3 regions of the Neorhizobium sp. IRS_2294 genome follow, and region 3 is predicted to be linked to each of the others. Evidence: predicted binding sites of a transcription regulator. Region 3 holds the regulator's gene; each other region holds the start of a gene.
The links. Region 3 encodes PhoB, which activates phosphate uptake and scavenging genes when phosphate is short. Its sites were predicted from a motif close to TGTCATNNANCTGTCAT; they were not measured.

Region 1: a site for PhoB is predicted at 5,682-5,698, ahead of ACQY1K_RS06095 (esterase-like activity of phytase family protein). Genes of this name have one in related genera too.
Region 2: a site for PhoB is predicted at 7,785-7,801, ahead of ACQY1K_RS16925 (NAD-glutamate dehydrogenase). Genes of this name have one in related genera too.

The regions. Positions count from the first base shown of each region.
Region 1 covers NZ_CP191439.1:1,264,206-1,275,045, reverse strand. Annotated here, with positions in the region: gene ACQY1K_RS06105 (AAA family ATPase) at 1-2,102, opposite strand, end outside; gene ACQY1K_RS06100 (metallophosphoesterase family protein) at 2,107-3,342, opposite strand; gene ACQY1K_RS06095 (esterase-like activity of phytase family protein) at 3,449-5,638, opposite strand; gene hupB (DNA-binding protein HupB) at 5,830-6,105, opposite strand; gene lon (endopeptidase La) at 6,292-8,712, opposite strand; gene clpX (ATP-dependent Clp protease ATP-binding subunit ClpX) at 9,154-10,431, opposite strand; gene clpP (ATP-dependent Clp endopeptidase proteolytic subunit ClpP) at 10,730-10,840, opposite strand, start outside.
Region 2 covers NZ_CP191439.1:3,505,780-3,516,619, reverse strand. Annotated here, with positions in the region: gene purH (bifunctional phosphoribosylaminoimidazolecarboxamide formyltransferase/IMP cyclohydrolase) at 1-1,493, shown strand, start outside; gene ACQY1K_RS16930 (MFS transporter) at 1,511-2,899, opposite strand; gene ACQY1K_RS16925 (NAD-glutamate dehydrogenase) at 2,925-7,688, opposite strand; gene pdxY (pyridoxal kinase PdxY) at 7,865-8,737, shown strand; gene ACQY1K_RS16915 (carbonic anhydrase) at 8,806-9,480, shown strand; gene ACQY1K_RS16910 (lytic murein transglycosylase) at 9,502-10,314, opposite strand; gene ACQY1K_RS16905 (aspartate-semialdehyde dehydrogenase) at 10,517-10,840, opposite strand, start outside.
Region 3 covers NZ_CP191439.1:380,238-391,077, forward strand. Annotated here, with positions in the region: gene pstC (phosphate ABC transporter permease subunit PstC) at 1-808, shown strand, start outside; gene pstA (phosphate ABC transporter permease PstA) at 805-2,121, shown strand; gene pstB (phosphate ABC transporter ATP-binding protein PstB) at 2,137-2,952, shown strand; gene phoU (phosphate signaling complex protein PhoU) at 3,004-3,717, shown strand; gene phoB (phosphate regulon transcriptional regulator PhoB) at 3,843-4,526, shown strand; gene ACQY1K_RS01955 (DMT family transporter) at 4,508-5,422, opposite strand; gene ACQY1K_RS01960 (ArsR/SmtB family transcription factor) at 5,547-6,335, shown strand; gene ACQY1K_RS01965 (PACE efflux transporter) at 6,274-6,708, opposite strand; gene ACQY1K_RS01970 (GcrA family cell cycle regulator) at 6,905-7,444, opposite strand; gene ACQY1K_RS01975 (aspartate aminotransferase family protein) at 7,896-9,092, shown strand; gene argF (ornithine carbamoyltransferase) at 9,142-10,059, shown strand; gene ACQY1K_RS01985 (Hsp33 family molecular chaperone) at 10,259-10,840, shown strand, end outside.

The DNA.
Region 1 (10,840 bases), 880 kb from region 3:
AGTCTGCGATCGAGAGCGCGCGCCAGGGCCGCAGGCGGCAAGGCGGTTGCGGCAAGACCAATCGCGTCCGCAAGACCGACCAGCACCGGCTTCAACCGCTCTTCCTTCAGCCGCGCGGTCTGCAGCGCGTCACGTGCATCCTTCAGCGCATCGACCTGATGCGACAGGGCTTCGACGCCGCGGCGCCATTCGAGCATTCGCTCGGGCGATAGCGGCGAGATGGGCACCGAGCGGAACAGGTCCTCGAATTCGGTGATCGCGTCCGACAGCGCAATATCGCTTTCGCGCGCCTCGGCGCGGGCGTTCGTCAGCTGCTGCTCGATCTCGTGCTGACGCAGGCTGAGCTGCGCGTGGCGGGACACTCGCTCGGCGTCGGTCAGGGCGGCGTCGGCCAGTTCGTCTGCATTCTGCACCGCATTGTTCACATCGGCGAGCTTATCCGCTGATGGCTTTGCTCCGAATGCGGCAAGACCCGCATCGCGGAGATGGCGGGCTTCCAGAATATCGGCACGCGAAACGATGCGGCCCTGCCCTTCCAGCGCCGCCATCTGATCGGCCACAGTCTTGGCTTCTGCCTTCACCGTCGTCAGCGTCTGGGTGATCCTCGCATGCACCGCGCGTGCATCGTCGATCAGCTTGCGGTGGCTGCTGAGCGCTGCGAGATCCGGCAGCGGGCTCGCAAGCAGGGCGTCGATGTCCTTGACCGGCGGATCGAGCCTTGCGACGGCGGCGGCGAGATCGCTCTCTGCCCGCGTTGCGCGGACCTGCAGGTTTTCGACGCCTGCGAGATCGCTGAGTTCGGGGCGCAGCGCCGTGAGCTGCTCGGCCCATGGTTTCGGATCGATCAGGCGGCTGTCCGGATTGGCGTCATCCAGACGCCGCAGCGCCTCGCGCTCTTCTTCCAGACGGATATGCAGCTGTTTGAGGCTACGGTCGAGTTCGCTGCCTTGGTCGAGCAGGCTCTTCAGCCGCACCAGATCGGCATCGGCAGGCTGGTGGCGTTCCAGGTCGTCGGTCCTGACAAGACCCAACCTGCGCCCCAGCTGCACCAGCCGGGTGTCGAAATCCTCCACCTCGCCGCGAACCCTTGCGATATCCTCGCGGGCTTTCAGATAGACGCCCTTGTCAGCGTGGCGGGCGAGAATGCTGCCGGCCGCGGCGATCAGCGCGTCGTCGACATGGAGAGCGGCAATCTCGTCGCCCAGCCGCGAGACTTCAGTTTCCGCCGCCCGATGCGCGTCTTCGTTGCGGCGTGCCTCGTCCAGCGCCCTGGCAAGTGCGTCCTCGAAGCCAGGCGGCAGCGAGCCCAGCGCCTGATACTGCGCCAGCTGGTCCTGCTCGCGATCGATCTCGCGAAGCACCGGCTCCAGCCGCATCAGCTTGCGCAGCCGTTCGAGCGTCTGTTTCGTGGTTTCGCGCTCGGTCTGGACCGTCGCGAGTTCCGCTTCCAGCTCGGCCTGTTCGGCGAGCAGCTTCTTCCAGTCGCCCGACTTCAGCTCGTTGTCGCGCTCGGCCTTGCGCGCCTCGTCATGGCTATCGAGGACCTGGTAGAACAACCGGTCCTTGGAGCGGCGCGACGCGTAGATGGTGTCGGCCTCGGCATCGAAGCTCTTGCGCAGGTCGGAGAGGCCGGTAAGGCCCGACGCTGCGGAAAACAGCAGGCTGCCGATCTCGCCGCCGCTTTTCAGCATGCTCTGGCCGCCAGCCCGGAGCGACGCCGAATCAAGCCCGAATGCGCGCTGAAAAACGTCGCGGTTCAGCGTGCCGAGAAAGGGCGCCAGCGCATCTTCGGGCAGCGCCTCTTCCGCCTCGCTTGCCGCGAGCAGCGTGTTCTTGCGGCCGCGACGACGGCGAAAGCCCAGCTTGGTGCCATCGCGCGTCTCTATCTCGGCGCCAACCCTAAGTGCGGTCGCGTCGTGCAGAAAACTGTATTCGGCAGCCGTCGGAAAGCCGAACAGCAGATCCGAGATTGCCGACAGCGCCGAAGACTTTCCGGCTTCGTTCGGACCATAGATGACATGCAGCTGCGCATCTGGCCGGAACGCGAGCGCGCGGTCGGTGAGCGCGCCGTAGCGCAGGATGTCGAGACGGGTGAAACGCATGTGACTACCCTACCCTTGCCGCGCGCGACAGAAGCAGCTCACGTGCTTCCGCAAGAAGCGCTGCCGCATCATCGCCAAGCGCCAGGTCGCCGGCGCCGATACCGCCCGGAAGACGCGCGGCGATCTCGGCAATGCGGGCCTCGGCCTCGCTGACCAGAAGAGGTGAAAACTCCGCCGTCGGCAGGAGGCCTTCGAGCCCGAGCAGATCGGTGGATTTGCCCGTCGATGCAATCTCGGCTTCGAGTTTCACTTCCAGCTTTTCCAGCCAGATATCCTCGTGGCCGCGATGGCAGGCGGCCTGGACTTCGTCTCGAAAATCGGCCGCTCTTGCGAGGATCTCGTTGCGGAAGCGACTGCGGCCGGCGATGCGGATGCGCAGCGCCAGCGGCCGGCTTTCCATCGAATCGATCACAGAACCAAGCAGATCTTCCAGCCGCCGCAGGATTGCCGCCGGTGGCTCGTCCGGCTCGACGAGAACGGCCAGCTCAGCAAACCGTGCGCTGTCGGTCACGATACGCTCATAGGCGATGCGGCCATCCTCGACGGTCACGAGCACGGCGCCCTTTGCGCCCTGCTCCCGGATCGAGCGTCCCTGAAGGTTGCCGGGGAACACGACCATCGGGTCTTCGGCGACGATTTCGAAATCGTGGACATGGCCGAGCGCCCAGTAATCGTAGCCACGCGAGCGCAGATCTTCGACGGAACAGGGCGCGTAGGCTGCGTGCGGCTCGCGGCCGGTGAGCGACGTATGCAGCACGCCGATGTTGAACCAACCGGCCTCCGGCTTCGGATAGGCAAGCGCCAGGTTTTCGTTTGCCGAGCGCTCGGCAAAACCCTGGCCGTGCAGCGCGACCTTCAGATGGTCCAGCTTGAACGTTCCGGGCTTTGCGGTCGGGAATTCGCTGACATTCTTTGGTAGCGTAATTGTCTTGGTGATGACGCTTTCGGCATCATGGTTGCCCTTCAAGAGGAAGACCGGAATGCCGGCGCGTTCCAGCCGGGCGATTTCGCGGTTGAAGAACAGGCCGATCTTGTTGTCCTTCCAGTCGCCGTCATAGACATCGCCTGCAACGATGAAGAAGTCGACTTTGCGCTCCACCGCCTCGTCCACCAGGCCTGAAAATGCCTTGCGGCTGGCCTCGATGAAGATATCGGCGAGTTCGGCATCCTTCAGCGCCAGGCCCTGGAAGGGACTGCCTAGATGCAGATCGGCGGCATGGATGAAGCGGAATGAGGTCATCGACTCGGCTGCTGGAACACATCGGGAACGACAAACTTAAGTCACGCATCGGCAATAAAAAAGGCCGGGTGCGGAAACACCCGGCCTTTTCCTGTTGATGAACGGTTTAGTTGGTCGCCTTGATCTCAACCGGGAAGAACAGCGTCTCGCCGGAACTGTCATCGACGCCGTCATTGTCGGTGATGGCGAAGGCCTTGCCGGACTTGTCGAAGGCGAAACCTTCGAGCTTGTCGACCACGTATCCGTTGGTGGCGTTCTTCAGGTCGGGCAGGAAGTCGTGAACCTCCTGCTTGGTGACGAGCGGCAGCTCTCCTCCAAGCTTTGCCGGCTTCAGATCGGCGATTGCCACACGGTAGAGCTTCTTGAGCTTTGCCTTGTCGCCGATCAGGTTGTCGCGCTCGATGATGTAGAGGTAGTCACCGCGGGCCGTAATTTCCGACAGGCCGACCCAGCCTTTTTCGGTCTTTTCGAGCGGGTAGCGAACGGCGGCCCATTCCTTGGACTTCGGCTTGTAGGACAGAAGCTTCACCTGGCCCTTCGGATCGTCCTTCCATTCGCGCTGGATTGCCATCCAGAGTGTCAGGTCGTCGCCGGAACCGGTTGTGGTGATGCCTTCGAGGCCGAAGCGGGTTTCGCCTGCCAGAAGTTCTGCAGGCAGCGCGATCTCGGATTTGATCTCGCCCTTGGCGCTGACGTTGTAGATGCCGTGGCCGACGAACTTGGCACTGTCGCCTTCGGAAGCGAGCCAGAAGCCGCCCTTTCCGTCGAGTGCGATACCTTCGATATCGAGCTTCTGGGCCGGCTGACCGTTGCGGGTCACACGTACCACGCTGGTGATTTCGGCCGGCTTCTTGGTGGCGTCGATGGTGAAGATCGATGGCTGCATGGCATAGACGCTATCGCTCACGCCATAGAGAATGCCGTCCTTTTCCGCATCCCCGACGAGGCCGGACATTGCGCCCCAGCCGAGCGGCTTGCCGTCTACATCCTTGGAGACGAGCATGGGATAGGCCTTTTCGCCTTCGCCAAGCTCGTAGATCATGACATGCGAGCGGGCACCGCCGTCTTCGCCGAGATCGGCTTCGTTGGCGGAGGCGAGCAGGTTGCGGCCGGGAATGGCGACAGCACCTTCAGGCGAGATGCCTGAGGGCAGAAGCTGCACCAGTTCCGGCTCCGCACCGGTATCCTTGTAGACCGCGATCATCGAACCGCGTTCCGAGAGGACGAAGAAATATTTCTGACCGTTGAAAGTCGCAGCTTCCAGGCCTTCCGGCTCGATGCCCTTGTTCTTGGCACGCTTTTCCGGGAAGTGTCCGACGCGGGCGACAGCATATTCGAGCGACGTGCCGGCGTCATAGAGAACCTTGCCGGTACGATCGAAAATGGTGAAACCGCGCGAACCGCCCTTGTAATCGCCTTCGTTGGCGACAACCAGACGATCGGTGCCGAGCCATTTGACTGCATCCGGCTCGCGCGGGATGGCCGTGAGCTTGCCGGAGAAGGTCAGCGCGCCGTCGGTCTTGGTATCGACGCCATCGAGATCAACCGTGCCGGCCGTGAAATGGCCCGTGACCTTTGCGGTCTTGCTGTCGACGATGACGATGTGGTTGTTTTCCTGCAGCGTCACGACGATTTCGCCGTTGGCGTTGATATTGACGAATTCCGGCTCGGGATCTTCAGGCGCAACGGTGGACAGTCCCGTCAGATCGACGTGACGGATGCTGTCGCAGACCGGTACGCCGTTATTGAGAGAAACGATCTGCAATTCGCCGGCCGGCAGCTGCGGCAGAGCGCCGTCGTTGAGCTTTTCGTCGCGCTGGTTCTCGATGGCAATGGCCGCAAACGTGCCATCCGGCGAGATGACGACCGAGTCCGGCTGGCCGCCGAGATCGCAGGTGGCCTCGATCTTGCGAGAGGCGATATCGACCACCCCGAGCTGGCCTGCGGGCTTGGTGAGGTCCTTGGTCCGGTCGATGGTGACGAGAACCTTCGCACCAACTGCGGCGACCGAGTTCGGCTCGCCATCGATCTTGACCGATCCGCCTGCCTTAGGGGCCTTCGCGTCGGTGATGTCGATAAAGCCAATCGTGCCGCCCGGCGCATCGGAATAGATGAGCGTGTTGCCGTCGGCGGTCGCCGTGATGATCTCAGAAGAGGTCGCCTTGTCCTCGTCCTTGGGCAGGTTCTGGGCAACCGGGAAGGATGCAATGCGGTTGAAGACTTGCTCGGCGCCGGCAGGAGCTGCAACGGAGCCGAGGAGGAGCGCGGTCAAAGCGGCGCGTGTCGAGAATGTCATGGGAAGCCTCCGTGAAACTACACTCGGCTTGTGCTGCACTGTCATGACAGGCGGATGACAGTTTTGGACGCAGAAAGAACGGACCTGCGGATAAGGCTCGAACACGCTTTCTGTTCAACGAAAAAGGCCCGGTTTTCACCGGGCCTTCTCAACGCTTTGCATCACGGCGGCAAGCCGCCAGATGCTTTCGATCAGCTGTTAACAGCTTCCTTGAGACCCTTGCCGGCCGAGAACTTCGGAACGTTGCGAGCCGGGATATCGACTTCAGCGCCCGTGGACGGGTTGCGGCCCTTGGATGCTTCGCGACGCGAAACGGAGAAGCTGCCGAAGCCAGCGAGGCGGATGTCGCCACCATTCTTCAGTTCGGCCTGGACAGTCTCGAAAACGGCATCGACTGCAGAGGCGGCATCAGCCTTGGAGAGGCCGGCTTTTTCGGCCACTGCGGACACCAGTTCGGTCTTGTTCATATTTCCACCCTTTCAACGGTTTTGGAACGACTCATTTGGTCGGCGCCGACAATAGTTTTGCGTCGGCACTTGGCAACCCAAAGGCTCCGAAAAAGCCTGAAAAACAAGGGGTCTTGGGCACTTTTCACAAAAAAAGCCGGCTTTCGCCGGCTTTTTTATCAGTTCGTGGCGGCTTCAAGGCACCGCTTAGTGAGCGATCGTTGTCGACGAGTTGTCGGCACCGTCAACCGTCGCAATGACCGGTGTCTCCACCGTGCCATCCCACTCGATCGGTTCGGGAAGACGAACCAAAGCGTGCTTGATCACCTCGCCCATACGCGACACCGGGATGATCTCCATGCCGTTTTTCACGTTGTCCGGAATGTCCGCGAGGTCCTTCGCGTTCTCTTCCGGGATCAGCACAACCTTGATGTTGCCGCGCAGAGCCGCAAGGAGTTTTTCCTTGAGACCACCGATCGGCAGCACCCGGCCGCGCAACGTGATTTCGCCGGTCATGGCGACATCCTTGCGAACAGGAATGCCGGTCATGATCGAAACGATCGCGGTTGCCATGCCCACACCGGCCGACGGACCGTCCTTCGGCGTCGCACCCTCCGGCACGTGCACGTGGATATCCGACTTGTCGAAGCGCGGCGGCTCGATGCCGAAATCGACGGCACGGGAGCGGACATAGGATGCCGCAGCCGAAATCGATTCCTTCATCACGTCCTTGAGGTTGCCGGTGACGGTCATGCGACCCTTGCCCGGCATCATGACGCCTTCGATGGTGAGAAGCTCACCGCCGACTTCTGTCCAGGCAAGACCCGTGACGACGCCGACCTGATCCTCACCCTCGGCTTCGCCGTGACGGAAACGCGGAACGCCAAGGTAATCCGAAATGTTGGCAGCGGTAACCGCAACCGACTTCGTCTTGCCCTTGATGATCTCGGTCACGGCCTTGCGGGCGAGCTTCATCAGCTCGCGCTCGAAGGAGCGAACGCCGGCTTCGCGCGTGTACTGCTGGCTGATCGCCATCAGGGCATCGTCCGACACCGAGAATTCCTTCGGCTGCAGCGCATGGTCCCGGATCGCCTTCGGCAGAAGGTGACGCTTGGCGATCTCCCGCTTCTCATCCTCGGTGTACCCGGCGATGCGGATCACTTCCATGCGGTCCATCAGGGGACCTGGGATGTTCAGCGTGTTCGCCGTGGTGATGAACATCACGTCGGACAGATCGTATTCGACCTCAAGGTAGTGGTCCATGAAGGTCGAGTTCTGCGCTGGATCGAGCACTTCGAGCAGGGCCGACGACGGATCTCCGCGGAAGTCCGAGCCCATCTTGTCGATTTCGTCGAGCAGGAAGAGCGGGTTGGACTTCTTCGCCTTCTTCATAGACTGGATGACCTTGCCGGGCATCGAGCCGATGTAGGTGCGGCGGTGACCACGGATTTCGGCTTCGTCACGAACGCCACCGAGTGCCATGCGCACGTACTCGCGGCCGGTCGCCTTGGCGATCGACTGGGCAAGAGACGTCTTGCCGACGCCCGGAGGACCGACGAGGCAGAGGATCGGGCCCTTGAGCTTGGTGGCGCGGGCCTGCACGGCGAGATACTCGACGATGCGTTCCTTGACCTTGTCGAGACCGAAGTGATCCAGTTCGAGGACCTTTTCAGCCGCGTTAAGATCGGTCTTGATCTTCGACTTCTTGGACCACGGAATACCGAGCAGCCAGTCGAGATAGTTGCGCACGACGGTGGCTTCCGCCGACATCGGGCTCATCTGCTTCAGCTTCTTCAGCTCGGCGTCGGCCTTTTCCTTGGCTTCCTTGGAAAGCTTGGTCTTGCCGATGCGCTCTTCCAGTTCGGCCATCTCGTCACGGCCTTCGTCGCCGTCGCCGAGTTCCTTCTGGATCGCCTTCATCTGCTCGTTGAGGTAATACTCGCGCTGGGTCTTTTCCATCTGACGCTTGACGCGCGAGCGGATGCGCTTCTCAACCTGGAGGACGGAGATTTCGCCTTCCATGAAGCCGAGGGCCTTTTCAAGCCGCAGCTTGATCGAGACCGTTTCGAGCATTTCCTGCTTTTCGGTGATCTTGATCGACAGGTGCGAGGCGACCGTGTCGGCCAGCTTCGAGTAGTCCTCGATCTGGCTCGCGGCACCAACGACTTCCGGCGAGATCTTCTTGTTGAGCTTCACGTAGTTTTCGAATTCGGAAACCACGGAGCGCGACAGCGCTTCCACCTCGACGGCGTCCTCATCGGGCTCGGCCAGAATCTCGGCCTTGGCTTCGTAGAACTCTTCGCGGTCACTGTATTCGCAGATCTGGGCGCGCGCCTTGCCTTCGACCAGAACCTTGACGGTTCCGTCCGGGAGTTTCAGGAGCTGCAGCACATTGGCCACCGTGCCGACCTTGTAGATCTGCTCGGGCTCAGGATCGTCGTCGCTGGCATTGATCTGGGTGACGAGCATGATCTGCTTGTCGGAACCCATGACCTCTTCAAGCGCCCGAATGGACTTTTCCCGTCCGACGAACAGCGGCACGATCATGTGCGGGAAGACCACAATGTCGCGCAGAGGCAGGACCGGATAGGTCTCAGCGCCGGATGCCGCAGACGTTGAATTCGTCATGTCATTTCCTTTCCATCGTCCCGTTGCCGGGATGGCTTGAGAAATTACCCAAGCACTTCACTCCCGCTAAAAGTGGAGTTTTCACAGATCGTTTTCAAGCCTTGCAAGGTCGCTGCACTGCACCTTGTGCAACCAGCCGTCAGACAAAGCGCCCACGCATAACGCCTTACGCAAAATGTCAGCTCTTCAGCACGGACGCGCCACCGTCCTTGCCGACAAAGCTCTTCGAGACGAGGTCCGAAATCAACGGCACACGCACAAAAGATGCGAAGCAGCCGGAACGGAAAGGTTCATCCCTGACCCTGTCTAAATCAAGCGGATTATCTTGCAACTCTTTGCAGTGCAAAAATCGTGTAATACGGCCTAAAACAATAGCCGAGGCTAAAACGAAAAAGAGGCCCCAATGGGGCCCCTTCTCAATGTTGCTATGACCGCTGAGGATCAGGCCGAAACGTTGGCCTTTTCTTCCTGCCTGTCGGCATAGATGTAGAGCGGACGTGCGTTGCCCCGCACCACATCGTCGGAAATGACCACTTCGCGAACGCCTTCCAGCGCTGGCAGCTCGAACATCGTGTCGAGCAGGATCTTTTCCATGATCGAGCGAAGACCACGAGCACCCGTCTTGCGGATGATGGCGCGCTTGGCGATCTCGCGCAGCGCGTCCTCGTGGAACGTCAGTTCGACGTCTTCCATCTCGAACAGGCGCTGGTACTGCTTGATCAGCGCGTTCTTCGGCTCCGACAGGATCTGGATCAGCGCATCCTCATCGAGATCCTCGAGCGTTGCCAGAACCGGCAGACGACCGATGAATTCCGGAATGAGACCGAACTTGACCAGATCTTCCGGCTCCAGTTCGCGCAGCACTTCGCCGACGCGGCGATCGTCCGGAGACTGGACGGAAGCACCGAAACCGATCGAGGTCTTCTCGCCACGGGCAGAGATGATCTTGTCGAGACCGGCAAAGGCGCCGCCGCAGATGAACAGGATGTTCGTCGTGTCGACCTGCAGGAATTCCTGCTGCGGATGTTTGCGACCACCCTGCGGCGGAACCGATGCAACCGTGCCTTCCATGATCTTCAGAAGCGCCTGCTGGACGCCCTCGCCCGACACGTCGCGGGTGATCGAAGGGTTGTCCGACTTGCGGGAGATCTTGTCGACTTCGTCGATGTAGACGATGCCGCGCTGGGCGCGCTCGACATTGTAATCCGCCGACTGAAGCAGCTTCAGAATGATGTTTTCCACGTCTTCACCGACATAGCCGGCTTCCGTGAGTGTCGTCGCGTCAGCCATCGTGAAGGGCACGTCGATGATGCGCGCGAGCGTCTGGGCAAGATAGGTCTTGCCGCAACCCGTCGGACCGACGAGCATGATGTTCGACTTCGCAAGCTCGACATCGCCGCCCTTTGAGGCATGCGCGAGACGCTTGTAATGATTGTGGACTGCGACCGACAGAATACGCTTGGCCTGCTTCTGGCCGATGACGTACTCGTCGAGGACCTTGATGATGTCCTGCGGCGTGGGAACGCCTTCACGGGACTTCACCATCGAAGACTTGTTCTCTTCGCGAATGATGTCCATGCACAATTCGACGCATTCATCGCAGATGAATACGGTCGGGCCGGCAATCAGCTTGCGGACCTCGTGCTGGCTCTTTCCGCAGAAGGAGCAATACAGGGTATTCTTGGAGTCGCCGCCGTTGCCGCCGCTGACTTTGCTCATATCACTTTCCTTCCAGCACTCCGCCTATCCGCCTGTCCAGACGGTCGCGGTCAACTTTGTCGCTGTCGACACGCGCGGACGCCATGCCGCGCCTGTCTTCGCTCAAGGGGTACTCTACCGGCCTTAAACTCGCTTTCGCAGGTCCAGAATGACCGGCTGCAACGAAACCCCTAAGACGCCAATGCTATGTCATAAACACTCAACACAGCCTTAATAGGTACTAATAGCGCGTTCCGTGCCACTTGAAACCCCCGAAATCACTCAAATCCGGGTGAGCAGCACGGATGCCACTATTGCCTCAAGACGCCGAAACGCCTTCCATTTCCTGACGCGTGGTCAGGATCTTGTCGACGACGCCCCAGTCCTGAGCTTCGTCGGCGGTCATGAAGTGGTCACGATCGAGGGTTTT
Region 2 (10,840 bases), 480 kb from region 3:
AGCTCTTGTCCACCGGTGGCACGCACAAGGCGATCGCCGCCGCGGGTCTTGCCGTCACCGACGTCTCCGAAGTCACGGGCTTTCCTGAGATCATGGACGGTCGCGTCAAGACGCTGCATCCGACCGTGCATGGTGGCCTTCTCGCCATCCGCGACGACGAGGAGCATGTCGCGGCGATGCAGAAACACGGCATCGAGAGCATCGATCTTTCGGTCATCAATCTCTATCCATTCGAGGAAGTGCGCGCGGCAGGCGGCGACTATCCGACGACGGTCGAGAATATCGATATCGGCGGCCCGGCGATGATCCGTGCGTCCGCCAAGAACCATGCCTATGTCACGATCGTCACCGATCCCTCCGACTACCCTGCCCTGATAGAAGCGCTGCAGGCCAATGGCGGCGAGACGGACTATGCATTCCGCCAGAAGCTTGCCGCCAAGGCCTATGCCCGCACCGCAGCCTATGACACGGCGATCTCCAACTGGTTCGCCGAAGCGCTCGAGATCGAAACGCCGAGCTACCGGACGATCGGCGGCGTGCTGAAGGAAGCCATGCGCTACGGCGAGAACCCGCACCAGAGCGCCGGCTTCTACGTGACCGGCGAGAACCGCCCGGGCGTTGCCACCGCGACGCTGCTGCAGGGCAAGCAGCTCTCCTACAACAACATCAACGACACCGATGGCGCCTTCGAGCTGATCGGCGAATTTGCGGCCGACCAGGGACCTGCTTGTGCCATCATCAAGCACGCCAACCCCTGCGGCGTCGCAACCGGCTCGACGCTGAAGGACGCCTATCTGCGGGCGCTGGCCTGCGACAGCACATCAGCTTTCGGCGGCATCATCGCGCTCAACCAGCTGCTCGATGCCGAGACGGCGGAAGAGATCGTCAAGCTGTTTACCGAAGTGATCATCGCGCCCGAGGTTTCCGACGAGGCAAAGGCGATCATCGCGTCCAAGAAGAACCTGCGCCTGCTGGTGACCGGCGGCCTGCCGGACCCGCGTTCGCGCGGCATTACGGCAAAGACCGTTGCCGGCGGCCTTCTGGTGCAGAGCCGCGACAGCGGTGTCATCGAGGATGTCGATCTGAAGGTCGTGACCAAGCGCGCACCGACGCCGACCGAGCTTGAAGACATGAAGTTTGCCTACAAGGTGGCAAAGCACGTCAAGTCCAACGCCATCGTCTATGCCAAGGACGGCCAGACGGCAGGTATCGGCGCCGGCCAGATGAGCCGGATCGATTCCGCCCGTATCGCCGGGCTCAAGGCTGAAGATGCGGCGAAGGCCATGGGCTGGGCCGAGCCGATGACGAAGGGGTCAGCGGTCGCATCTGAAGCCTTCTTCCCGTTTGCCGACGGTCTGCTTTCGGCGATCGCTGCCGGCGCAACTGCGGTCATCCAGCCCGGCGGCTCGATGCGCGATGCAGAAGTGATTGCGGCCGCCGACGAGCATGGTGTGGCGATGGTGTTTACCGGCATGCGTCACTTCCGGCACTAATCTAGGTTGAGAACCTTCTATCCGGCCGATCTGTCGGCCGGATAGGGCACGGTCAGAAGCAGGATCAGGCCGGTGCCGAGAAAGACTGTCAGCGTCGCCATGCCGAGATGGGCAGAGCCCGTTGCATAGGTAACGATGGAAAACGACAGCGTGGCGAGAAAGCTCGTGGCGCGTCCAGACAGCGCATAAATGCCGAAATAGCGGCCGGCCTCCGACACATCGATGCTGCGGGCAAGGTATGAACGCGACGAGGCCTGGACGGGGCCGAAGGCGGCACCGATCAGAAGCCCGAACAGGATATAGGCCTTTTCCGCCGCGGTGCCGAACATACCGCCTGAATCCTCCATGGAAAGCGGCATCAGGCCGAAGAAGACCTCGCCCGGGCTGGTGGAAACGATGCCGACGGTTGCGATCAGCAGCAGGACAAGACTTGTGACCACCACCGTCTTTGATCCGAGCACCCGGTCGAGATGCCCGGCCGCAATGCAGCCAAAGATCGCCACGACATTCAGGATGATGCCGTAGATGCCGATCTCGATGGTCGCCCAGCCGAACATGGCCGCCGCAAACGTGCCGCCGAGAATGATGAGGCCGTTGACGCCATCCTGGTAGAGCATGCGGGCAATCAGGAAGCGGACGATGTCGGGGCGATGCTTAAGTTCACGCAGAGTGCCTGCAAGTTCGCGGAAGCCGGAGCCGACGGCCTTTGCGAGAGGCAGGCCTTTCGGGGCGTCCGGCGTGAAGAAGAACATCGGCAGGATGAATAGAAGATACCAGATCGCCGCGATCGGGCCGGTGATGCGCGCGTCCTCGCCGAGCGCCGGATCAAGCCCGAAGAGCGGCGGAATGCCGAGGAGCGTCAGACCCGTTTCCGGATTGGCGGCAAGCAGCGCGACAACCGCGATCAGCACGGTCATGCCGCCGAGATAACCCAGACCCCAGGCGATGTTCGAAACCTTGCCGATATCGGCCTTGGATACGAGGCGCGGCATCATGGAATCGTTGAAGACGATGGAAAACTCCGCCGCGATCGAGGCAAGGATGATGCAGGTAACCGGCAGGGTGAGCGGCGAGCCCGGAGCGGCCTGCCACAGCAGGACGAGGCTTGCGACCTTGATCAGTGCAAAGCTTGCGATCCATGGTTTTCTGGCACCCGACTGATCGGCGATCGAGCCCAGGATTGGAGACAGGATGGCGATGACGACGGAGGATGCCGTCGCCATGTTGCTCCAGGTGGTCTGGGCGGAGATCGGGTCGTCGGTGAGGCGCGCGACGAAATACGGGCCGAAGATGAAGGTGATGACAACCGTGAAGAACGGCTGTGCCGCCCAGTCGAACAGCATCCAGCCCCAGATGCCGCGCCGGCCTGGTTTAGCCGGCGCCTCGTCAAGTCCTGTCTCGGCCATCTTCTTTTCCCCGAAGCCCCTGCCCTCAAGCCGACCGTGCGTGTGCCAGATCTCCCAGCAGACCGGCGGCGACGGAAATCTTCGAGAGCGTCAGATCGCCGCTTTCGCTGAGGCTCATCAGTTCGGCGCCGATGCGGTTGACGCGCAGTCGATCGCCAGCGATCCAGGCTTCCACCGGCTTCTTGTCCTTGCGGTGCTCGGTCAAGACGGCAATGACGATGTCACGGCGGGCCGATGCGAGCTGTTGCAGGCTGCGCGACAGTGCCAGGCTTTCGTAATGGTCGCTTGTGCCAATCCGCTCGCCGGCCACGATCAGCCGGTTGACGCGGAACGTCTCGGTGACGGCGAAATAGCTCTCGATGGCGCGCGCCATGCTTTCGCCGGTCCGGTCGGCAATCCGCATGATCTCCGGCACGATGACGAGTGCCGATAGCAGGCGTATCTCTTTCACCAGACCGGACGGCGCCCCTTCGGCCTCCAGTTCTGCCGCAAGCGGGCCCGTTTCGGCGATGATATCGTCGGTCACGGTGGCGCGCAGCCCCTTGATTGCGGCCCTGAGCCTGGCGATGGCCTCGGTCAGCTCCGTCGTGCCGATCTGCGTCTGGAGTGCGAGATAGGTACCGATGCCGATGATGCGGGTAACCTGGGCATAGAGATCATTCTGAACCCGGCCCGAGATCTTGCCATCCAGCTGGTCGATTTCGGCCCAGATATTCTCCAGGTCGAAGCCATCGCGAACGAGGAAGAGTGCCTTCACGACATTGGCCGCGGTGGCCCCCGTCATGTCGCTCATCATGTGGATAAAGCCCGGCCCGCCGCGGTTGATGGCTTCGTTTGCAAGCGCCGTCGCGACGATTTCGCGGTGCAGGCGGTGGCCGGCAATATCGGCGGCATAAGCCTTCTGCATCTTCGCCGGGAAATAGGCTTTCAGCACGGATGCGAAATACGGGTCGTCTGGGATAGTGCTGTCGATCAGGGCGTCGAACAGGACGATCTTCGAGTAGGAGACGAGCACGCCGATCTCCGGTCGTGTCAGCGGCCGGCCGCTGGCATAGCGCTCGGCAAGTTCGACATCGTCGGGAAGCGTTTCGACCTTGCGGTTCAGCCGCCCTTCGCTTTCGAGAACCGACATCAGGCGGGCGAGCTGCTCGCGATTGGCGGCACCCTTCCGCTCGACGAGCGAGATCGCGAGCGGCTGCAGGTAGTTGTTGCGCAAAACGAGATGCCCCACGTCTTCCGTCATGGAGGCGAGCAGCGTGTTGCGCTTGGCGCGGGTCAGCCTGCCGTCCTGCATGGCCGGGTTGAGCGCGATCTTGATATTGACCTCGACGTCGGACGAATTGACGCCTGCGGAATTGTCGATCGCGTCGGAATTGCAGCGCCCACCGGCCAGCGAATAGGCGATGCGGCCCTTCTGGGTGACGCCGAGATTGGCACCCTCGCCGATGACGCTGGCGCGCACTTCTGCGGCCGTGATGCGGATCGGATCGTTGGCGCGGTCGCCCACTTCGGTGTCGGTTTCGGATGCGGCCTTGATATAGGTGCCGATGCCGCCGAACCAGAGAAGGTCGACCTTGCTTTTCAGGATCGCCGTCAGGATCTCGAAGGGCGAAGCCGTCAACTTGTCGAGGCCGATTGCCGCTGCCGCCTGCTTGGTCAGCTTGACGGATTTTTCCGTGCGCGAAATGATCATTGCACCTTCAGACAGCGTCGAGCGGTCGTAATCCTGCCAGCTGGAGCGGGGAAGGGCGAACATGCGGCTGCGCTCAGTGAAGGATTTTTCGATATCCGGATCCGGATCGATAAAGATGTCGCGATGGTCGAAGGCGGCGATCAGGCGAATCTTTTCCGACAGAAGCATGCCGTTGCCGAAGACGTCGCCCGACATGTCGCCGACACCGGCGACCGAGAACGGCGTCGTCTGGATGTCGATGTCCTTTTCGCGGAAATGCCGCTTGACCGCTTCCCACGCGCCGCGGGCGGTAATGCCCATCTTCTTGTGGTCATAGCCGGCAGAGCCGCCCGATGCGAAGGCATCATCCAGCCAGAAGCCGGCTTCCTGCGCCAGCCCATTGGCGGTGTCGGAGAAGGTTGCCGTTCCCTTGTCGGCAGCGACGACGAAGTACGGATCGTCCCCGTCGATGCGCAGCGTGTTTTCGGGCGGGACGACTTCTCCGTCGATGATGTTGTCGGTAACCGACAGAAGCGTGCGGATATAGGTCTTGTAGGCTTCCTTGCCGGCGTTGAAGAAGGCGTCGCGCGAAGCGGCGGAGGGAAGCATCTTCGGGAAGAAGCCGCCCTTTGCGCCGACGGGAACGATGACGGCGTTCTTCACCTGCTGTGCCTTCACAAGGCCCAGTACCTCGGTGCGATAATCCTCGCCGCGGTCCGACCAGCGGATGCCGCCTCTAGCGACCTTGCCGAAGCGCAGGTGAACACCTTCGACTTCGGTGCCGTAGACGAAGATCTCGCGGTACGGGCGCGGTTCCGGCAGGCCGTCGAGCATGTCAGGATCAAGCTTGAACGCCAACATCGGCTTTGCGCCGCCGTTCTCGTCCACCTGGAAATAGTTGGTGCGAAGCGTTGCGTCGATCGCGTTGACGAAGCGGCGAAGCGTGCGGTCCTCGTCGAGGTTCGGTACGTTGCCGAGCGCTTGCTCGATCGTCTCGTGCAGCTCGGTCAGCTTCCTGATACGGGCCTTTTCGGCAATTTTCGGATCGAACCCGTCGCGGAACAGGCGGAAGACGAAGGCGGAGATTTCCGGATACTTGTTGAGCGTATCGGCGATGTAGGTCTGCGAGTAGACGATGCCGGCCTGGCGCAGATAGCGCGCATAGGCGCGCAGCACGGTCACTTCGCGGGCGGAAAGGCCGGCGAGCAGAACGAGGCGGTTGAAGCCGTCATTGTCGATCAGTCCCTCGAACGCCCTGAGGAATGCGTCTTCGAGCCGCTGTCCCTCACGCGCAAGATCGATCTCGCGGGCACCGTCGAGCTGCAGTTCCATGTCGTGCAGGACGATGAGGTCCGCCTGCGGGCCGGCGTGGATTTCGAATGTCTGCTCGCTGACCACGTGAAAGCCGAGATTTTCGAGAAGCGGCACGCGGCGCGACAGGGAAAGATGCTGGTCGCGGTGGAAGATCTTTAGCGAAACGGTGTTCGCATCGTCACCGGGGCGCCGGTAGAAGTCGATGCGGATGGTCTCGCCGGCAGCGCAGGCGGCAATATCGGGCAGGTCGGCAAAGGTTTCTTCCGGAGAGAACGCTTCCTGGAAAGCGCGGGTGACGGAAAGGCGGGGGCCGTCTTCCGCAAGCAATGCGAACCTGTCTTCCCACGGCGTCGCGATAAGGCGCACAGCCTCCTCGAGCTTTGCCTGCGCGACACGCGGCGTCTTGCCGCCGCTGCGGCCGATGATCATGTGGACGCGGGCAACGCGGGCTTCCGGAAACGCCGGGTAATAGGCCGAGACGTGGCCGTCGAAGATTTCGCAGAGATACGCGCCGACCTTTTCGCGGACGATCGAATTATAATCCTCGCGCGGCACATAGACGATAACAGAGACGAAACGGTCGAAATGGTCGATACGCGGCAGCACGCGCACGCGCGGCCGCTCGCTCAGCTCCATGATCTGTTCGCAGAAGCTCGAGAGAACATCGAGATCGATCTGAAAAAGGTTGTCGCGCGGGTAGGATTCCAGCGTGTTTTCGAGCATCCGGCCCGAATGGCTTTCCGGATCGAACCCGAAATTCTTCTCGATGCGGGCGATCTTTGCGCGCAGCAGCGGCACGTCGCGGACGGACTGGGTATAGGCAGTGGAGGTGAACAGGCCGACGATGCGCAGTTCGCCGACCACATTGCCCTTCTCATCGAAGCGCTTCACCCCGACGTAATCCATATAGGCGCGACGGTGCACGACGGATTTGACGTTGGCCTTGGCGACGATGAGGAAATCCGGGCCGTCGAGAAATTCGAGGATTTCTGGCGTCGTCGTGACCTGATCCTTGCCCTGACGCAGGACGAGCACATCCGGATCGGACAGGATGCCGAGGCCCCTGCCCTTGCCGCGCTCCACCTTGGCATCGGCGCCCTTGCCCGAATAGGTGTATTCGCGCATGCCGAGGAAGGTGAAATTGTCGTTCCTGAGCCAGTCGAGGAAAGCATACGCCTCGTCGGCATCGGCCTTCTTGCCTTTTTTCGCGTTGACGAGTTGGGCCTGGGCGTCTTTGAGAACGCCGAGCATCGCGGACCAGCCGGTAATGGCCTGGTGCACCTGGTTAAGAACAAAGCGGATTCGCTCGACCAGCCCGTCGGCTTGCTCGTCGTTGAGCTGAGGCACATGGATCTGGATCAGGCTGACGTGATGGGCCGGGTCGCCGGGTCGCTCGCTCGAGTGAAGCGTCGGCTGCTTGCCCGGTTCGATGACGAGGATCGGATGGACGGCCATCGTGAGGTCGCGATAGGCCGTCGTCACTTCACCCATGACCGAATCGAACAGAAACGGCATGTTGCGATCAATCACCGTAATGATCGAAACCGGCATTCCATCGGGCTCGACACCATCAAGGGTTTCGATTGTGATGTCGGCCTTGATTCGCGTCCAGGCTTTCAGCCGTCTTGCGGCATGTCCCGCGCACAGGGCGAGCATTTCTGGGGTGTAGTTTTCGAGATCGTCACTGCTGGCGCGGCTGAAGATCAGGAAGGGATCGAGATTGTCCTCCATGCCGGAAGCGGCCGCAATCTTGCCCGCCTTCTCGATCTGCTTGTCCCGCTTCGGGTTTTGCCGGCCTGCCATCTGTCTCTCCCTAAATTTTTTCTCAACGTGCGATAAAACGCAGCCAATGTCATTATGCTTTGCCGCGGTGTCTCACCGGTGCTTGCGGCTGGAATTTGTCATAGGCGTGTCACGTCTTGTTGACATGCCGACACAGAGATCCGATCAACGGTTCGATAACGTCGAAAGCAAGCATCATGCAGGGTAATTCAGGCGCGGTCATCGTCATTTCCAGCCATGTGATCCGTGGCTCGGTCGGTAACCGGGCCGCCGTCTTCGCGCTCGAGACCCTGGGATATCCCGTCTGGGCCATGCCGACCGTCGTGCTGCCCTGGCATCCCGGGCACGGTCCTTCGACGCGCCTGACGTTTCCCGAATCGGATTTCGACAAGGCTATAGACGATCTCATCCGGGCGCCATGGCTCGGCGAAGTGAAGGCGGTGCTGACCGGGTATTTCGGAAATGCCGCGCAGCCGCGCGCCGTGGCACGACTGATCGAGGCGCTGCGGAGAAACAACCCGGACCTTATCTATGTCTGCGATCCCGTGATGGGCGATCTCGGCGGGCTCTATATCCCGCAGCCGACAGCCGAAGCAATCCGCGACGAGCTTCTGCCGCTTGCCACCATCGCCACGCCGAACCGATACGAGCTTGCCTGGCTCTCGGGTGCACCGCTCGATGATAACAATGCGATCATGGAGGCGGCAATCGCGCTCGGGCCGCCGCGGATGCTGGTGACCTCGGCGGTGCCGATGATGACCGGCAGTACCGGCAATCTCTATCTCACCGGCAATCATGCGCTGCTGGCTGAACACCGGCTGATCGACCACGCCCCGAACGGGCTCGGAGACCTACTCTCAGCGGTTTTTCTCGCCCGCGTCATGTCCGGCATGGATGAAGAGAAAGCGCTGCAGACAACGACTGCCAGCGTGTTCGAAGTGCTGGCGCGTTCGGTAAAGCGCGGGGCCAACGAACTGACGCTGGAAATGGATGCCGCCAGCCTCTCGACGCCGATGGCGATGGTCCAGATGCGCCGGCTCGTGCATCCCCTTAAGAGGCGCAAGCCGTAAGCTCAAAGAGCATGCCCATCCACACAATGGCCGTTGATTCTCGTCTGGCTGCACGATAATCGTGAGCCATGAGCGAATTTCCAGAAAAACTGCTTTCGGGCTACCGTAACTTCATGAGTGGTCGCTACAGCGACGAGCGGGAGCGCTATCGCGCGCTTGCCGATACCGGCCAGAAGCCGCATACGCTCCTGGTTGCTTGTTGCGACAGTCGCGCGGCGCCCGAGACGATCTTCGACTGCGGTCCGGGAGAACTCTTCGTGGTCCGCAACGTCGCCAACATGGTACCGCGCTACGAGCCCGACAGCCAGTTTCACGGGACATCGGCTGCGGTCGAATACGCGGTGCAGGTGCTCGAGATCCGCAATATCGTCGTCATGGGCCACGGCCGCTGCGGCGGTATCCAGGCAGCGCTCGACGCTTCCATGAAGCCGCTGTCGGAGGGGGATTTCATCGGCAAGTGGATGGGTTTGGTCAGGCCTGCGGCCACGCAGATCCAGAGCAACGACCTGATGACCCAGAGCGAGCGTCAGACAGCGCTCGAACGGGTGTCGATCCGCAATTCGATCGCCAATCTGCAGACCTTCCCCTTCGTCCGCAATCTCACGGAAAAGGGAGAACTCGACATTCACGGCGCCTGGTTCGATATCTCGACCGGCGAGTTGTGGGTGATGAACGAGAAGGGCGATTTCACCCGGCCAGACATCAGTGTACCGGCGATCGAGGCCGAGCAGAGCCCGGCCTGATCATTTCAACCGTGTAACGGCTCAGCCGCCGTCGATCTGGGCGCCCATGTATGCGATCGCCTGCTGGTAGACGGTTGCCGCGTTCCAGCCCTGGATGGCGACGAAATTCGGCTCGCCCTGCTGGTAGCCGGCACCGGTGCGCCAGCCATGGCCCTTCAGGAAGTTCGCGGTCGACGCCAGCGCATCGGCGCGCGAACGGACCATGTCGATATGGCCGTCGCCATCACCATCAGCGCCGTAGCGGATGACGTTGAGCGGCAGGAACTGGGTCTGGCCGATTTCGCCATGCGCCGCACCCTTTGCAGTGGTGCTGAGATCACCGCGGGCGACGAGTTGCAGGGCTGCGTACAGCTGTTCGGTAAAGTAGGCCGAGCGGCGGCAGTCATAGGAAAGCGTTGCGACGGCCGACAGCGTGTGCTGGTCGCCCATGTAATTGCCGAAACCGGTTTCCATGCCCCAGATCGCCAGGATCGGGCCGGCCGGAACGCCGTAGCGGCGCTCGATCGAAGCGAACAGCGCTGCGTTGGATTTCTTCATGGACTTGCCGCGCGAGATGATCGTTGCGCCACCGCGCTTCTTCATGAACTCGTCGAAGGAAAGCTTGAAGCTTTTCTGGCCGCGGTCGGCGCGAATGGTTGGGCGGTTGTAGACGACGTTGGCAAAGGCACGGTCGAGAACTGCAGGGCTGATACCCTTGGACGGTGCCTGCTGCTTGAAATCGGCGACCCAGCGGTCGAAACCGGCTCCATCATTGCCGCAGGCGGCGGCAAAGGCCGGGGCTGCGGTTGCAAGCGTTGCTGCTGCGATCAATCCTGCCAGAATAGTCTTCATCATGCGGTCAAACCCGTCGAAAGTCCGGATTGCTTGGCCGAAAGCTTCCGGAAGAATTGCGCTATATTCGGCCTTATGACCCCAGTGGCGGATAATCGCAATTCATCTTCCCATGAATAGTTCGTGAAGAGAGACGAATCGAAAAAACCCCGTCATTTCTGACGGGGCTTTCTAAGCGGATTTGCTTAATAAAGTACGTTACTTATTAAGCAGCAACCTTGCGTGGCTTGATGAGACCGCGATTGACCAGAAGTTCGGCGATCTGGATCGCGTTCAGCGCGGCACCCTTGCGCAGGTTGTCGGAGACGACCCAGATGTTGAGTCCGTTTTCGACGGTTGCGTCTTCGCGGATACGCGAAATGTAGGTCGCATCTTCACCGGCGCATTCGAGAGGCGTGATGTAGCCACCGTCTTCGTGCTTGTCGATCACGAGGCAACCCGGCGCTTCGCGCAGGATATCGCGGGCCTGATCGGCCGTGATCTCGTTTTCGAACTCGATGTTGACGGATTCGGAGTGGCCGATGAAGAC
Region 3 (10,840 bases):
GCCGTGGGAATTCTTCTTCGGCACCGTGTGGGATCCGCGCTTTGCGGCCGCCGGCGCCACGGACTCGGCTGGTCAGTTCGGCCTTATCCCGCTGCTTCTCGGCACACTCTATATCGGCTTCGTCGCCATGCTCGTTGCCGTCCCGAGCGGTCTGTTTTCCGCGATCTACATGTCGGAATACGCCTCCCGCGGTGTCCGCTCCGTCGCAAAGCCTCTGCTCGAAGTTCTCGCCGGCATTCCCACCATCGTCTACGGCTTCTTTGCCCTGACGACGGTCGGCCCGTTCCTGCGCGACCTGTCTTCGCAGCTGAACGGCCTTGTCACAGGCGATTACGCCAACTTCATCCAGGCACAGAGCGTTCTCACTGCCGGCTTCGTCATGGGCATCATGCTGATCCCTTACGTCTCGTCGCTGTCGGACGACATCATCACCGCCGTGCCGGGAACGCTTCGTGACGGCTCGCTCGGTCTCGGCGCCACCCAGTCCGAAACCATCAAGAAGGTCGTCCTGCCGGCAGCACTGCCGGGCATCGTCGGCGCACTTCTGATGACCGCCTCGCGCGCCATCGGCGAAACCATGATCGTAGTGCTCGCCGCCGGCGTCGCCGCCCGCATGCAGCTCAACCCGTTCGAGCCGATGACGACGGTGACCGTCAAGATCGTCAGCCAGCTGACGGGCGACCTTGAATTCACCTCGCCGCAGACGCTTGTCGCCTTCGCACTCGGCATCACGCTGTTTGCGATCACGCTTTGCCTCAACATCTACGCGCTCTACATCGTGCGCAAATACCGGGAGCAGTACGAATGACCGACGTGGTTTCCTCCACCGCCGGCGTCTTGGCCAAGCCTGCCCGTCGCGATATCGGTATCAAACGCCGCTACGCCGCCGAGCGCCGCTTTCGTGCCTATGGCATCGCTGCTCTCTCGTTCGGCATCCTGTTCCTGATGCTCCTTCTGTGGTCGGTCGTCTCCAAGGGCTACACCGCCTTCCAGCAGACGATGATCACCATCCCTGTCGAGTTCTCGCAGCAGATCATCGACAAGGATAATGTGCGGGCTACGGATCCGGCCAAGCTGATGACGGCCAACTACCCGATCGTCGCCCGCAATGCGCTGGCGAAGGTTCTGGGCGTCGCCGAAAACGATCGCCAGGGTCTGCGTGCCGTCAACCAGATGATTTCGGACGGCGTTCGTGGCCAGCTGCGCGATATGGTCGTTTCCGATCCTGAGATCATCGGCACGACCCAGACGGTTTCGCTTCTGGCAGCCGGCGATATCGACAGCGCCGTGAAAGGCCAGATCAATCTCGACGTGGCGGAAACCAGCCGCAAGGTGTCCGACCAGCAGGTCGGATGGATGAAGCAGCTGACCGACAGCGGTGCGCTCGCCAAGGAATTCAACACCGGCATTTTCTTCAACGGCGCGTCCAGCCGTCCGGAAGCAGCTGGCGTCGGCGTCGCTCTGATTGGCTCCTTCTATATGATGCTGATCGTGCTCGTCCTGTCCCTGCCGATCGGCGTCGCAGCCTCGATCTATCTTGAAGAGTTTGCCCCGAAGAACCGGTTCACGGACCTGATCGAGGTCAACATCAACAATCTCGCAGCGGTCCCGTCGATAGTCTACGGTCTGTTGGGTCTCGCGGTCTTCATCAACTTCATGGGCCTGCCGCGCTCGGCCTCGCTGGTCGGCGGCCTGGTGCTGACGCTGATGACGCTTCCGACCATTATCATCGCCACCCGCGCGGCGCTGAAAGCAGTGCCACCGTCGATCCGTGCTGCAGCGCTCGGGCTCGGTGCCTCGAAGATGCAGACCATCTTCCACCATGTCCTGCCGCTTGCCATGCCCGGTATCCTGACCGGTACGATCATCGGCCTCGCGCACGCCCTCGGCGAAACGGCGCCGCTCCTCTTGATCGGAATGGTCGCCTTCGTGGCGAACTATCCGACCACGCCGATGGATCCGTCGACGGCACTGCCGGTACAGATCTACATGTGGGCCAACGAGGCGGAACGCGCCTTCGTTGAACGAACCTCGGGAGCGATCATGATCCTGCTCCTGTTCCTGATCTTGATGAATGTTGGCGCAATTCTCTTGCGACGCCGCTTCGAACGGCGTTGGTAGAGGAAGGGGGAAGCAATGAACATGATGTCAGAAGCTGCAGTTGAGAAGGCGCTGGACAAGAAAATGAACGACGTTGCATATAAGATGATCGGCAAGGATGTCTCCGTTTATTACGGTGACAAGCGCGCTCTTTATGACGTGAACCTGAATGTCCGCCAAAATACCGTCACTGCTTTGATCGGTCCGTCCGGCTGCGGCAAGTCCACCTTCCTGCGCACGATGAACCGCATGAACGATACGATCGAGGGTTGCCGCGTCACCGGCAAGATCACGCTCGACGGCGACGATATCTACGACAAGGAAATCGACGTCGTGGAGCTGCGTGCCCGGGTCGGCATGGTGTTCCAGAAGCCGAACCCGTTCCCGAAGTCGATCTACGAGAACATTGCCTACGGTCCCCGCATCCACGGCCTTGCCCGTGGCAAAACGGAAATGGACGCGATCGTCGAGGCAAGCCTGCAGCGCGCCGGCCTCTGGGCAGAAGTCAAGGATCGCCTGCATGAAGGCGGTACCGGCCTTTCCGGCGGTCAGCAGCAGCGCCTTTGCATCGCCCGTGCGATCGCCGTTTCGCCTGAAGTCATTCTGATGGACGAGCCGTGCTCGGCACTCGACCCGATTGCTACGGCCAAGGTCGAGGAACTGATCCACGAACTGCGCGCCAACTACACGATCGTGATCGTCACCCACTCGATGCAGCAGGCGGCCCGCGTTTCGCAGCGCACGGCGATGTTCCATCTCGGCCACCTGGTCGAGGAAAACGATACCGACAAGATGTTCACCAATCCGGATGACCAGCGCACCCAGGATTACATCATGGGCCGCTTCGGCTGATGCGGGCGCAGAGCCCGTCAGCCGCAACTGCAGACATCAAGGATCAGACACATGGTTTCGACCCATATTCTCTCGGCCTATGACGAGGAACTGAAATACCTGAACCGCCGGATTTCCGAAATGGGCGGTCTCGCTGAACAGATGTGCGGAGATGCCGTGCGTGCGCTCGTCAACTCCGACTCCGCACTCGCCCAGAAGGTCATCTCCGACGACGTCATTCTCGACCACGCCGAGCGCGATATCCAGGACAAGGCGATCGTCACCATCGCCAAGCGCCAGCCAATGGCGGCCGATCTTCGCGAGATCATCGGCACGCTGCGCATTGCAGCTGACCTGGAACGCGTCGGCGACCTTGGTAAGAACACCGCCAAGCGCGTGCTCGCCGTGCAGGGAACAGGCGTCCCGCGCAAGCTCGCCCGTGGTCTGGAGCATCTTTCCGAACTGGCGCTGGTGCAGCTCAAGGACGTTCTTGATGTCTTCGCCAACCGCTCCGCGGAAAAAGCCGAAATCATCCGCCAGCGCGATGAAGAGATTGACGCGATGTACACCTCGCTGTTCCGCGAACTCCTCACCTACATGATGGAGGATCCGCGCAACATCACCACGTGCACCCATCTCCTGTTCTGCGCCAAGAACATCGAGCGCATCGGCGACCACGCGACGAATATCGCCGAGACCATCTACTACATCGCGACCGGCGCACAGCCGGAGGGCGAACGTCCGAAGGACGATACGTCCAACATGCTCGGCTCCGCCGGGACATGATGCAGCTCTCCCGAAATCGCCTGCCGGTTTCGGGACGATAACTGCCAAAACCAATGACCTGAAGCAGCGCGAGCGGATCTGGCGGATCTAAGTGCGGTTCGGGACGAGTGACGGAGCAAGTCGGAATGCAGCCGAAGATCGCAGTCGTGGAAGACGAAGAGGCCCTCAGCGTCCTCCTTCGGTATAACCTGGAGGCCGAGGGTTACGAGGTCGATACCGTGCTTCGCGGTGACGAAGCGGAAATCAGGCTTCAGGAGCGCGTTCCGGATCTTCTCATTCTCGACTGGATGCTGCCGGGCGTTTCAGGCATCGAACTCTGCCGTCGCCTGCGTATGCGGCCGGAGACGGAACGCCTGCCGATCATCATGCTGACGGCGCGCGGCGAAGAAAGCGAGCGCGTTCGCGGGCTTGCCACCGGCGCAGACGACTATGTGGTCAAGCCTTTCTCGACGCCGGAACTGATGGCCCGCGTCAAGGCGATGCTGCGCCGTGCCCGACCGGAGGTCCTTTCGAGCGTCCTCAAATGCGGCGATATCGAACTCGATCGCGAAACCCATCGCGTTCACCGCAAGAGCCGCGAAGTTCGCCTCGGGCCGACAGAGTTTAGACTTCTGGAATTCCTGATGGCCTCACCCAGCCGCGTCTTTTCGCGCTCGCAGCTGCTCGACGGCGTCTGGGGTCATGACATCTATGTCGACGAACGCACCGTCGACGTGCATGTGGGGCGCCTGCGGAAGGCACTCAACTTCTCCAACATGCAGGATGTCATCCGCACGGTCCGCGGTGCCGGTTACTCAATGGAAGCCTGAGCACCGCGTCTCCTAGCCGGCAGCGTCATGGCAATCACACCGGTCACGACGCAGGCGAGACCGAGCCAGGCTGTCGAGGCAAGCGTTTCGCCGAGAAACACGACGCCGATGCCAACGCCGATCGGCACCCGCAGATAGGCCTGCGCCGTCGTGCCGACGGAGCCCAGCGTCTGCACCAGCCGGAAATAGATGACGAAGGCGAGCGCCGTCGAAAATACCGCGAGCGCCAACAGGGCGAGCGTCGAGTCGGTGCTGGGCGTCAGCGTCCAGGGTCTGTCGACCACGAGGCTCACGGGAATGAGGATGGCCGCCCCTGCGATCAGCGATCCCGCGGCGGGCATCATCGGGTCCAATCCTTTAAAATTCTTGCCGAAGATGGCAGCCGCCGCATAGCAGATCGTCGCCGCCACGATGGCGAGTTGCGCCCAGAGGTTCTCGCCCGAGCCGGCAAGCGCCTCCATGCCGACGATCAGGCATATGCCGACAATGCCTGCGGCAACTCCAAACAGCTTGGCCGCAGAGACGCTTTCATGGCGGGTGATCAGCGCCGTCAAAAGAAAGGCGAAGATCGGCGTCGTTGAACTCAAGATGGTGGCAAGGCCCGCATCGGTCGTCTGTTCGGCCCAGGCGATGAGGGTGAAGGGGACCGCGCTGTTGAGGCAGGCCTGAACCGTGAAAAGCTTCCAGGTCTGCCGGTCGGTCGGCAGCTTCAATCCGCGAAGGCGTAGTGCCGCAGCGAGAATGAGCCCGGCGACCAGTGTTCTGACGGCAATAAAGGTGACAGGCGAAATCGTCTCCACACCGACTTTGATCAGCGTGTAGGACGCGCCCCAAAGCGTCGCGAGCGTGAGGAGCAGCAACAGATCCGTTGCCATGCTTGTTTTGGTGTCCGCCATTCCAGTTCCTGTCCCCATGAATGCAATCTCCGCCCCTCTTAGCGGAACCAGGAAAAGAAATGCTTCGACGACGGCCGAACCGTTGACCGCTGACGGCAAAGTTTTCCGGTGCTAGAACTGGATCATGCCCAATATGGTTTCAGGAAATACGATTGCGGAAGTTGCAAGCCTGATCGGCGATGCTGCACGCGCCAACATGCTGTCCGCGCTGATGGGCGGACAGGCGCTGACGGCGGGCGAACTGGCACGCCACGCCGGCGTCACCGCGCAGACCACCAGCGGCCATCTCGGCAAACTGGCGCAGGCTCGCCTGATCGAGGTTGAGAAGCAGGGCAGGCACCGCTATTACCGACTTGCCTCTCCGGAAGTCGCGCACGCGATCCACGCGTTGATGGCAGTCGCCGCGGATGGGCCGAAGCGCCATCATCCTGTCGGCCCGAAAGACGAAGCGTTACGGCTTGCCCGCACCTGTTACGATCACATGGCCGGCCGTCTCGCCATCGCGCTCGCCGATGCCCTAACAGGAAGCGGCTACATGCTGCTCGGCGATGGAGCCGGCCTGATCACCGACGAGGGCAGACGGTTCTTTTGTGATTTCGGGATCGATCTCGAACAGCTGACCCGTTCGAAACGCCCGCTCTGCCGGACATGCCTCGATTGGAGCGAGCGACGGCCGCATCTGGCGGGACAAATGGGTGCGGCGCTGCTGGACCGCGCTCTTGGCGTCGGCTGGATCGGCCGCCGAGAGGAAACCCGGGCTCTGCGGATCACGCGCGCCGGAGAGATCGGGTTTGCCGAGACATTCAGGCTTCCATCGGACTGGCGTATTGCACCGTCCGAAACTCTGATGGTCAGGCGGCTTCCTGGGTCTTCCATTCCGGCAGCGGGAACAGCTTGTCGTAGCCAAGATTGAAGAGATAGGCATAGACCACGTAGAACAGCGCGATCGCGATATCCATTGTCAGCGCATGGAGAAGGGTAATCTGCAGATACCACGCGATAAACGGCATCAGCACGACCAGCAGACCGATTTCGAACAGCACCGCATGAGCAATGCGCAAGGCAGGCGTCTTTAGCGTCGTACCCCGTCGCGCCTGCAGAAAGCGGTCGAAACCCAGATTGTAGAGGTAGTTCCAGCCGGTCGCGACCGTCGCAGACACGACGCCGACAATGCCCATATGTTCGGCCGGCATGTCGAAGACGAAAGCGCCGAGCGGCACCATCATCAGAAGCCCGATGATTTCAAAGCTGATGGCGTGGCGAATACGGTCTCTTATCGAGCGCATGATCTTCCCCTTTAGGTGAGGTTCATGCCGGGTCGTCCCGGCGTTATGCCCATTCAGGGGGAGGTCGTCCTCTCTCGAGGCCGAAATAGGAGCCCAGGGAGTGCGAGGCAAGTTTTTTCAGCGCAAGTCAGCCATGCCGAAAACGCAAAAGGCGGGCCAGAGCCCGCCTTCGATCTTGTTTCCGTAGCCGCCTGGCTTAGGACGCGCGGGCAGCCGGACGACGGCGCTCGTGTACCGGCTGGTAGGCAAGCTTCGCGTGATATTTGCAATAGGGCGACGCATCCTGCGCATCGCAACCGCAGAAATGGAAGTCGTCCGTCAGCGGATCGCCAACCGGCCACTTGCATGTGCGCTCGGTGAGATCCGTCAGCGACAGACGGCGCGAGATCGGCACGACGACGCTGCCGGAAGCGGTGTATTTCACCGGCTCCGCGACGTTGACGTCCTGATCTTCCTTGAGGGCGTTTGCACCCACCGTCCGTGCTGCGGGACGGGCTGTGTCGCGTCCGGCAAAGCTCGGCGCGCGCGGAGCTGCGGGCGCTGGGCGCTTAGATGCCGGGCGATTGGCCGACGCCGAACCGCCTGCTTTGGCGCGACCCGGAAGGTTGAGACGGTGCACTTTGCCGATCACGGCATTGCGGCTTACGCCTCCAAGTTGGGCTGCAATCTGGCTGGCGCTGAGACCTTCCGACCATAGTTTTTTAAGTCGCTCGACGCGCTCATCAGTCCAGTTCATGCCGTTCTCCGCCTTTGAACGTTGCTGGCAGACAGAATCCGTTCACCTCTGCGGCGAAATAAATCCGCCGCACCCACGCAATCTATGCTTCGAGGTGACTAGTTCCGCCGCATGCGTTCTAGTAATTGAGGATTAACCTAGTGTGTGGCTGACTCCGTGGCAAGAGTCGCTCGAATCGCCGCGAATCGATTTCGCGGTTTTCCCCAACTTGCTGCCCTCAAGAGTCATTTTTGTCACAGACCGAAATGCCGCAATACAGCATCAGGTTGCATCGCGGCATATGCCCCGAAAGCCCTATAAAACACCAAGTTTTGTTGACATGGAGGCACTTAGCCATGATAGTGCCCGCGCCGCCCGGTGGGCGGCATTTTTGATTTTTCAGGCCGCATTCCCGGTCTCCGGAGAGGTCTGGAGAGGGGGGTCGGAACCTACCCAGAGGAGTGATGTCGCCATGGCTGAAGCCGCACTTTACGACACGTTTGCCCGGGCACCTTTGCGCTTTGATCGAGGCGAGGGCGTATGGCTTGTGACGGAAGGTGGCGAGCGATATCTGGATTTCGGCGCAGGCGTTGCCGTCACCTCCTGCGGTCATTCCAATCCGCATCTGGTAAACGCGCTGAAGTCGCAGGCCGAGAAGGTCTGGCACCTTTCCAACCTCTATGAGATCCCGGAGCAGGAGCGTATGGCCCGCCGTCTGGTGGATGCCACCTTCGCGGACAAGGTGTTCTTTACCAATTCCGGCGCCGAAGCGCTTGAGACCGCCATCAAGACGGCGCGTCGCTATCATTTCTCCAAGGGTCATCCGGAGAAATTCCACATCATCACCTTCGAAGGTGCCTTCCACGGCCGGACCATCGCGACGATCGCCGCCGGTGGTCAGGAAAAATATATGGAAGGCTTCGGCCCGAAGGCGCCAGGGTTCGATCAGGTGCCGTTCGGTGATCTCGACGCCCTCAATGCTGCGATCAACGAAAACACCGGCGCGCTGCTGATCGAGCCGATCCAGGGCGAGGGCGGCGTGCGCGTCGTGGACAAGGAATTCCTGCGCGAGCTGCGTCGCATCTGCGACGACCGGGGTCTGCTGCTGATCCTCGACGAAGTGCAGAGCGGGGTTGGCCGCACCGGCCGCTTCTTCGCCCACGAACTGACAGGCATCACGCCTGATATCATGGCTGTTGCCAAGGGCATCGGCGGCGGCTTCCCGTTCGGCGCCTGCCTTGCGACCGCAGAGGCTGCTTCCGGCATGAAGCCCGGCATTCACGGCACGACCTATGGCGGCAATCCGCTCGGCATGGCCTGCGGCAACGCGGTGCTCGACGTCGTGCTGGCCGATGGCTTCCTTGAAAATGTCCGCGATGTCGCGCTCGTGTTCCGCCAGGGACTGGCAAGCCTGAAGGATCGCTTCCCGGATGTGATCGAAGATATCAGAGGCGAAGGCCTGATGCTCGGCATCAAGGCAAGGGTGCCTGCTGGCGATCTGGTCGTTGCAATGCGCGATGAGAAAATGCTGTCAGTACCTGCTGGCGATAACGTCGTGCGCCTTCTGCCGCCGTTGACGATCACGGCCGAGGAAGCCCGCGAGGGGCTCGCACGGATCGAACGGGCAGCCGAAAAGCTGACCGAGGCAGAACTCAAGAAAACAGCCTGAGCGCGATGAGGGGTGCCGGTGACGGTTCCCCTCGATAGGGGACGATAGCATGGCATCACCAAAGCATTTCCTGGATCTTTCGGCGGTTTCGCCGGAGGATCTTCGCACCATTCTCGACGACGCGAAAAGCCGCAAGCAGGCCTTCAAGGCCGGCAAGGGCGACCAGCCGCTCGCCGGCAAGATGTTGGCGATGATTTTCGAAAAGCCGTCCACCCGCACCCGCGTCTCCTTCGATGTCGGCATGCGCCAGCTCGGCGGCGAGACGCTCTTCCTGTCCGGCACGGAAATGCAGCTCGGCCGCGCCGAGACGATCGGCGATACGGCACGTGTCCTGTCGCGCTATGTCGATGCGATCATGATCCGCACCACCGATCACAACCGCATGCGGGAAATGGCAGAGCACGCCACCGTGCCTGTTATCAACGCGCTGACCGACGATACCCATCCCTGCCAGATCATGGCCGACCTGATGACCTTCGAGGAGCATCGCGGTCCTGTCAAAGGCAAGACCATCGCCTGGACGGGTGACGGCAACAACGTGCTGCACTCGCTCGTCGAAGGCTCGGCGCGGTTCGGCTACAAAATGAACATGGCCGTGCCAATGGGCTCCGAGCCGCATGACAAGTTCCTCAACTGGGCCCGCAACAATGGCGGCGAGATCATGCTCTGCCACGACGCCGAACGGGCGGTCACCGGCGCTGATGTCGTCGTCACCGATACGTGGGTGTCGATGAACCAGGAGCACAAGGCGCGTGGCCACAACATCTTCCAGCCCTATCAGGTCAACAAGGCGCTGATGGATCAGGCAAACAAGGACGCGCTCTTCATGCACTGCCTGCCGGCCCATCGCGGCGAGGAAGTCACCGACGAGGTCATCGACGGACCGCAGTCGGTAGTGTTCGACGAGGCGGAAAACCGCCTTCATGCGCAGAAGTCGATCCTTGCCTGGTGCTTCGGCATCGTCTGAGGATCGAAAGCGCTTCCGACTTGAATTCGATGAGAGCCGCCACCATCTGACGGCTTTCAAAGCGCGCCGCCGAACGAGTGCGGCGCTTCAACACGATATCGTCAACGTTCTCAAATCCCCGGCCGGCGGTTCCGCTGCGGCTGTCGCTTGTGTAAAAGCGTTCGAGGAAATGGGAGCGCCGGCGCGAAGGAGTTAACTCATGGCGGAAGCGACTGTTGAACTGAACGAACTCGATTTTGCCGGCGACGACCGCGTCGTGCCCTTCCAGGTGGATGGTCTTGATGTGCGTGGCCGTGCAGTCCAGCTCGGGCCACTCCTCAACGCGATCCTCGGACGGCACGATTATCCGGCACCTGTCGCACGGCTGCTGGCGGAAGCCGTCGTGCTCACTGCACTGCTGGGCACTTCGCTGAAATTCGAAGGCAAGTTCACCATGCAGACCAAGGGTGACGGCCCGGTCGACCTGCTTGTTGCCGATTTCTCCACGCCGGATGCACTGCGCGCCTATGCCCGCTACGACGAGGATGCACTGGCCGAAGCCGTCGAGAACGGCAAGATCTCGCCTGCCGAACTTCTCGGCCATGGCTTTCTTGCGCTGACCATCGATCAGGGCCGCGGCATGCAGCCCTATCAGGGTATCGTGCCGATGGACGGCTCGTCGCTTGAAGAAATGGCCGGCGTCTACTTCCGCCAGTCCGAACAGATCCCGACCAGGGTTCGCCTCGCCGTCGCCGAACTCATCGACCGCGACGAGGACGGCAACCCGCGCCACAACTGGCGC